DNA from 2 places in the Brevibacillus sp. genome. Region 1 is predicted to be linked to the other one. Evidence: riboswitches for the same ligand, from Rfam matches in the RefSeq annotation. Region 1 holds a riboswitch; the other holds the start of a gene.
What was found. Region 1 has a riboswitch for FMN ahead of ribD (bifunctional diaminohydroxyphosphoribosylaminopyrimidine deaminase/5-amino-6-(5-phosphoribosylamino)uracil reductase RibD). Riboswitches for the same ligand answer to the same signal wherever they lie in the genome.
Positions count from the first base shown of each region.

Region 1 (3,405 bases):
CACGCTGAAATGCGTATCCGCAGCTTCCACCACAGTGAGACTGATGCCATCCACGCAAATCGAGCCGCGCTCGATGACGTATTTCAACAGCTCCGCGCTCGCTTCGATCTTAAACAGCACAGCGTTGGCGTGCGGCTGTCGCGACACGATCGTGCCTGTCCCGTCCACGTGCCCGGAGACGATATGCCCGCCAAAACGGTCGCCCAAGCGCATCGCCCGCTCCAGGTTGACTCGCTGGCCCGCTCGCAGATGGCGCAGGCTCGTCTTTTTCATCGTTTCCGGCATGACGTCGACCTGAAAATGCCGCTGCGTAAACGAAGTAACCGTCAGGCAAATCCCGTTGACTGCGATGCTGTCGCCCAGCTGCACACCTTCGAGCACCCGCTGCGCCCGGATCACGAGCTGACTCGCCTGATCGTTGCCCGTGAGCGATTCCACCGTGCCCAGCTCTTCTACCAGTCCGGTAAACATCGGCTTTCCTCCTCTTTTTACACGGTTTATAACACCGGAAAGCAGCCATCGGCCTCGGTGAAACAAAGCCGTCTGTCTCCGATTCGCTTTTTTGTCCTCACTCCCACTGTGGATAGCCGCTGATCCGCAAGTCCAGCTCATCCAGTTGCTCAACGGTCGGATTCGCCAGCTTGACCGCCTGATCCATCGTGGAAAAGCCTTGTCCTCCAAACGGTGTCGGCGCCTGGCCACCGCCAATCATTTTCAGCGACACGTAGCTGATCACTTTTTGAATCGCCCGCGCCTGCAAAAACGCTCCGTTGACCGCGGCCCCGCCTTCGACGAGAAGCGAAGTGATTCCCCATTCGCCCAGCGTGTCCAGCACCTCGTCCACCCTAATCTGCTCATCTGCCACGAACAGCCGGATACCTTTTTCCGCAAAAGCCTCCTGCTTCGCTTGCGCCGCAGCTTTCGTCGTAAAAATCCAGGTGGGCGCATCCGTATTTTGAATCACGTTGGCCCCGAGCGGCGTGCGCAGCTGACTGTCCCAGATGATACGCACAGGCTGTCGCCCATGCGCTTGCCCGTCCAGTCTCGCCGTCAAAAGCGGATCGTCCGCAAGCACCGTGCCTACTCCGACCAGGATCGCGTCGTGCTGTCTGCGCAGCTCGTGCACTTCCCCCCGCGCCCGCGCACCCGTTATCCAGCGGCTGTGCCCGCTTTCGGTAGCGATCTTGCCATCCAGCGTGCTCGCTGTTTTGATCGTCACAAACGGACGCCGCGTCTTGATAAAGTGGAAAAAGACTTCATTCAGCTTTTTCGCTTCCGCTTCATGCACGCCGACAACCACTTCCACGCCTGCTGCCCGCAGCTTCTCCGCGCCTTTTCCCGCGACGAGCGGATTCGGGTCCAGCGTGGCGATCACGGCACGCCGGATGCCAGCCGCGATCACCGCCTCGGCGCACGGAGGCGTTTTGCCGTGATGACTGCACGGCTCCAATGTGACATACAGCGTAGCGCCAGCCGCTTTTTGCCCTGCCATCCGCAGAGCGTGCACTTCTGCATGAGGTTCGCCTGCACGCAAATGCGCTCCCATGCCTACTACCTCTCCGTTGTTTACCAGGACTGCACCGACGAGCGGATTGGGGCTCGTCTGACCGTTTGCCGAGCGCGCCAAATCCAGTGCCAGTGCCATGAACCGCATGTCCTGCTCCATGTAAACCTCCTCTTTCATGCACGGATTCCAGCCAATGCAAAAAGCCCTCGAAACCACTAGCGGCTCAGGGCATAAGGAAAGAAGCCTTATCGCATCCGTTTTTTGCAAAAGGGATGCCAAAAAGCATGGTCAGCTCTTCTTCCATCCGGACTTTACCGTCGGCTCTGGATTTGCACCAGATCAGTCGCTAAACCGTAACGATCAGCGAGTCGCGGGCTTTAGACGTACATACGTCATTACCGCCGGTCGGGAATTTCACCCTGCCCTGAAGATTTTGCGCTATGCAGTTTTCCAATAAAAAACGCCCACGAGCAAACGATACTCAGGGCGTAGGGAAAAAAGCCTCGTGACAGTTCTGTTTTTGAAAAAACAGCCGCCGAAGCTATTGTAAGACACCTTCTCCCATCCGGACTTTACCGTCGGCCTTGGATTTGCACCAAGTCAGTCGCTATCCATACAGCAATAGCGAGTCGCGGGCTCAGACGTGCGTTCGTCATTACCGCCGGTCGGGAATTTCACCCTACCCTGAAGGCTGGTATTCAGTTAGGCACAGTATAGCACACATTTCTCGTCAACTGTCACTTTTTTAGGTGGAAGTGTCCTTTTCCTGCTCTCCGCGAGCGCGGCTACAAAATGTCCAGCAGCTCGCGCAAGTCCGTGATGTACGCTCGCGGCGACACTTCGTTGCGCTCCATGTCCGCCCGCTCTCCCTGATACGCGATAAACGCCACTTCCCCGCCGTGCGCCGCTTTTCCGTCAATCCAGGAATCTCCGACCATCGTCCACGCCGTAGCAGACCAGTTGGGGTATTGGGCGCGGATGTAGTGAATCCCGGACGGATGCGGTTTGAGTGTCGTCATCTGCTCGCGCGCGACAATCTCCTGGAAACAATCGGCGATTCCCGTATGATTCAGCGCTTCCTCGGCGGCTGCGTAGGCATTGTTGGTCAAAATGAACAAATGATACCGTTCCTTTAGGTGGGCGAGCACTTCCTTGACGTGGTCTTCCAGGACAGCCTCGTGCATCCCTGCTTTTTCAATCGCGGTCACGGCTTCCCACATCGTTTGCTCAAGCTGACTCGTCATCCGGCCCGACTTTCTGCCCATTTCGATCAATTGCGAAGCGGTGTGGCTGCGCCAGTCAAAAGTCGGCTCGCACAGCCCGTGCTCAGCCCATAAGGTAAAAATGGCCTGCTTCATTTCCAAAAAGTTGATTTTGGATTGCAGCAACGTATTGTCCATATCGAAAATGATGCCTTTTATCGACGCTCTGGTCATTGTCGGATCTCTCCCCCTTTTGCCAATGATTATTTGGTCAAGTATACCAAATTAAGAACGTTCGACTAGATACGAAAACGGGAATCAGGACTTTTTCCAATCGCAAAAGCTCGTGAACGACGCCCAGACGATCGACGATAAAAACATCATCATCCAGGGACAGGACCAGGAGAAAAACACCTCATGGAGCATGATCGGCGGCACGCTCAGCAGCCAGGAGGGCGTGATTGAGCTGACCGTCACCTGAGGTGAGCCGTAGATTTCCCCGACACCTTTTCACGGAACGAAAAAAGCGACAGCCCGCTGCTGCCGCTTTTTTGTTGTTCCCGCCATTCGCCAAGTCCGCTATGGCGCATCGTCTGCCCCTTCCATTTGCGCCCGGGGCACATCCGGCTTGCCCTCCGGATTGTTGTACAAATACTGCGGCACATCCCCGATAATCAGTGAATGCGTGATCGGGAT
Region 1 covers NZ_DOTK01000045.1:68,502-71,906, forward strand. The annotation lists gene DEP07_RS13610 (riboflavin synthase) at 1-471, opposite strand, end outside; gene ribD (bifunctional diaminohydroxyphosphoribosylaminopyrimidine deaminase/5-amino-6-(5-phosphoribosylamino)uracil reductase RibD) at 569-1,666, opposite strand; FMN riboswitch at 1,796-1,943, opposite strand; FMN riboswitch at 2,057-2,203, opposite strand; gene DEP07_RS13620 (HAD family hydrolase) at 2,293-2,943, opposite strand; gene DEP07_RS13625 (hypothetical protein) at 3,056-3,190, shown strand; gene yunB (sporulation protein YunB) at 3,289-3,405, opposite strand, start outside.

Region 2 (3,405 bases), on a different contig from region 1:
AGCATTTGGGGAAGGGATATTCCGCTTCCTGTTTTTCGCAGGGCCAGGAATTTTTCTCATCAGCTTGATTATCCCGTTTCATTTTCCCGCGACAGCGACTGGCTGGGGATTGTATTTGATCAGTCTCATGTTTGCTTTTTTGATCAACACGCAAATCAACCTGCTGACGGGGCTGTTCACCTTTTTCCTGTTCCGCAACGACGGGATGATGCGGGCGAAGCGTGTCGTCGTTGATTTGATGTCGGGCCTGGTGCTGCCGATCAGCTTTTTCCCGGGCTGGGCGCAAACGGTTATGGGCTTTTTGCCATTCCAGGCCGTCAACTACTATCCGAGCCTGATTTTCACAGGGGCGATTACTCCGGGGCGTTCCTGGGAGTTGATCGGCTTCCAGGCGATCTGGATGGTTGTTATTCTGGTTCCGATTCTGATTTTGTGGCGCATGGCCCGAAATCGGCTGGTCGTGCAAGGGGGGTAGCATATGCAAAACGTCAAGCACATTTTCGGTATTTTCGCCGACTACCTGGGCCAGTATTTCAAGACGAGACTTGCCTATCGGGCTGACTTTCTCGGGGATTTTGTGTCCAACTTGATTTCCGAGCTGATCAATCTAGTGTTCATCATCGTCGTCTTCACGCATGTGCCGTTGATGAAGGAATGGACGCGGGACGAAATCATTTTCATTTACGGTTTCTTTTTGGTGCCGTATGCCTTATTCTCGATGTTTTTCGGGTTTTGGGACTTCAACGAACGCTATATTATCCGGGGTGAAATGGACCGCATCTTGACCAGGCCGATCCACAATCTGGCACAGGTCTGTCTGGAGTCGATCGCACCGGACCGGATTTTCGGCGTCATCACAGGGCTGATCATCATGGGCTATGCTGCTTTTCAGCTCGATTTGACGTTTTACTGGTACGACCTGTTCATCTTCATCGGGCTTGTGATCAGTGGCGCCCTGATTTACGGCGGGGTGTACACGGCGATTGCCGCCGTCAGCTTTTTCTCCGATTCCCGGACAGGAATTGCCCCGATGATTTACAACATCCAGCAGTACGGGCGTTACCCCGTGGATGTGTACAACAAAGCGATTCGCTTCGTGCTGACTTACGTGCTGCCGTTTGCTTTTGTCGGGATTTACCCGGCGGCTTACTTTTTGCGAAAAGAAGTGTGGTATACGTACGCAGCACTTACTCCGGTAGTCGCGGTCATCTTCTTTGGCATCGGCTTGCTCGTCTGGAACTGGGGCGTCACCAAGTATCGGGGAGCAGGGTCGTAGTGGCAGAAGCCACTTTTGGTGCGATTTGGTAGGCAGGAGCAGGATTATGGATTTTTATTTGGGAACGGTTATGGTAATATTAGAGGTAACGAGCTTGAAAGAAAAAAAGACCGTCCGGGGGCTACCGGAACGGTCTGGTCTGTACAAACGAGGCTTCCCTCAAAGGGGACGGCTCACAGTTTTGTGAAGAATAGACCGCCGAGGAGCAGTCAACTCAAGGGCGGTCTATTTCTTTTAGGTCCAGGTAACTACCTATAGCACGTGGCGACTTTAGGCTGAGAAGCCCCATTTTTTTAAAAATATATCCAACTAAATCAATTGGAAAATAACAATAAAATGTCGATTTAACAGTTTCGTCTATTGTCAAATCGAAAAAGCGCAGTATAATATGCTGTATACAACTACACAATTCCTTCAGGGCAGGGTGAAATTCCCGACCGGCGGTGATGGTGCAATCAGCACGTCAAGCCCGCGAGCCTCCCGAGCTGTTGACAGCGACGGAGTGCAGGATCTGGTGAGATTCCAGAGCCGACAGTACAGTCTGGATGGGAGAAGGATGACGACAGTACGTTTACCACACACGTGCTTGTTTGCCTGTGCTGACAGGACAGATGCGATGAGGCATGCATGATGAGCCGCCTCGTTGTTTCTTGAACCTGTGTTTATTGCACATGCTTTGTCATACGCCTGTAAGCTGCCCTGAGAATTATTCTCAGGGTATTTTTATGTTTGCAAAAGCGTAGACATTTTGGCACGTGTGGGCAAGACCGCTGTTGCCATTCCTCAGAAGGAGAAAAAACGAGGAGATGGTACACATGAAAGAAACAGCCCTGCACACATCGCGCAGAGCAACCCAGCGGATCGTGACGATTCCGATGCTGGCAGCCGTTGCTTTTATCTTGCAGTATTTGGAGGTTCCCGTTCCGCTGATGCCGAGCTTTTTGAAGCTTGATTTCAGTACGTTGCCAGCGCTGATCGGCGGACTCATGTACGGCCCTGTAGCCGGCATTATCATCGAAGTTTTGAAAAATACATTGCACATGCTCTTTAAAAATACAGACGGATTGTTGATCGGAGAGCTTGCCAACGTCGTGGCGGGCGCCAGCTTTATTTTGCCAGCCGTCCTTCTGCAACGCAGCGGTCAAGGGAAAAAAGGCTTTTTATCGGGCCTCGCGCTTGGAACGTTGCTGATGACGATTGTCATGGCTGTTGCCAATGCGTACGTCCTGCTCCCGGCATACGCCGCTCTTTATCAGATGCCGATGGCAGAGCTGTTGGCCATGTTCAACGCAACCAGCGTCTGGTCCCTGGTCATGGTCGGTATCGTTCCGTTCAACCTGTTCAAAGGGGTCGTGCTCGCGCTGGTCGCGTATCCGGTCTACGCCAAGCTTGGTGCGCGCATTGCCCTCAGAACCACAAATTGACAACGGCTGCGCGACTTGCTAAGATATTCCCTAACAAAAAGCAGTTTAGCGAAAAGGCTATGAAAGGACCCGCAGCTATATCCTGGTTCCAGAGAGTCGGCCCTAGTCTGGAAGGCTGATACGAGGCGTACCTGCACCCCATCCTGAAGCCGCCAGCGACGAGCTGGTCCGGTTGCCCGCCGTTATCGGGTTGTTGAGTGGACTTATGGCTTGTGCCATGGTCAATCAGGGTGGTACCGCGGAAGTGAATCCTCCGTCCCTTTTTTGGGATGGGGGATTTTTTGCATTTTCATGTAAGAAAAAAGGAGCGTAGAAGGATGAAAGAGGACAAAGCGTTCGTAAAAGAAATTACACCGCAGTCGGAAGATTTTTCGCGCTGGTACATCGAGGCGATCAAAAAAGCGGATTTGATGGATTACACGCCAGTGCGCGGCTGCATCGTCTTCAAACCGGATGGCTTCGAGCTGTGGGAGCGCATCCAGGAGGCGATGGACAAAAGGTTCAAAGAGACGGGACACCGCAACGCCTACTTCCCAATGCTGATTCCCGAGTCCTTTTTCCAAAAAGAAAAAGAGCACATCGAGGGCTTCAACCCAGAGCTGCCTTGGGTGACGGAAGCGGGAGGAGAGCAGCTGGAGGAAAAGCTTGCCCTGCGCCCGACTTCGGAGACGATCATCGGACATATGTACGCGCAGTGGATTCAGA
Region 2 covers NZ_DOTK01000036.1:12,561-15,965, reverse strand. The annotation lists gene DEP07_RS09980 (ABC transporter permease) at 1-475, shown strand, start outside; gene DEP07_RS09975 (ABC transporter permease) at 479-1,276, shown strand; FMN riboswitch at 1,683-1,837, shown strand; gene DEP07_RS09970 (ECF transporter S component) at 2,092-2,700, shown strand; gene proS (proline--tRNA ligase) at 3,018-3,405, shown strand, end outside.
Region 2: another riboswitch for FMN. It lies ahead of DEP07_RS09970 (ECF transporter S component); the one in region 1 lies ahead of ribD (bifunctional diaminohydroxyphosphoribosylaminopyrimidine deaminase/5-amino-6-(5-phosphoribosylamino)uracil reductase RibD).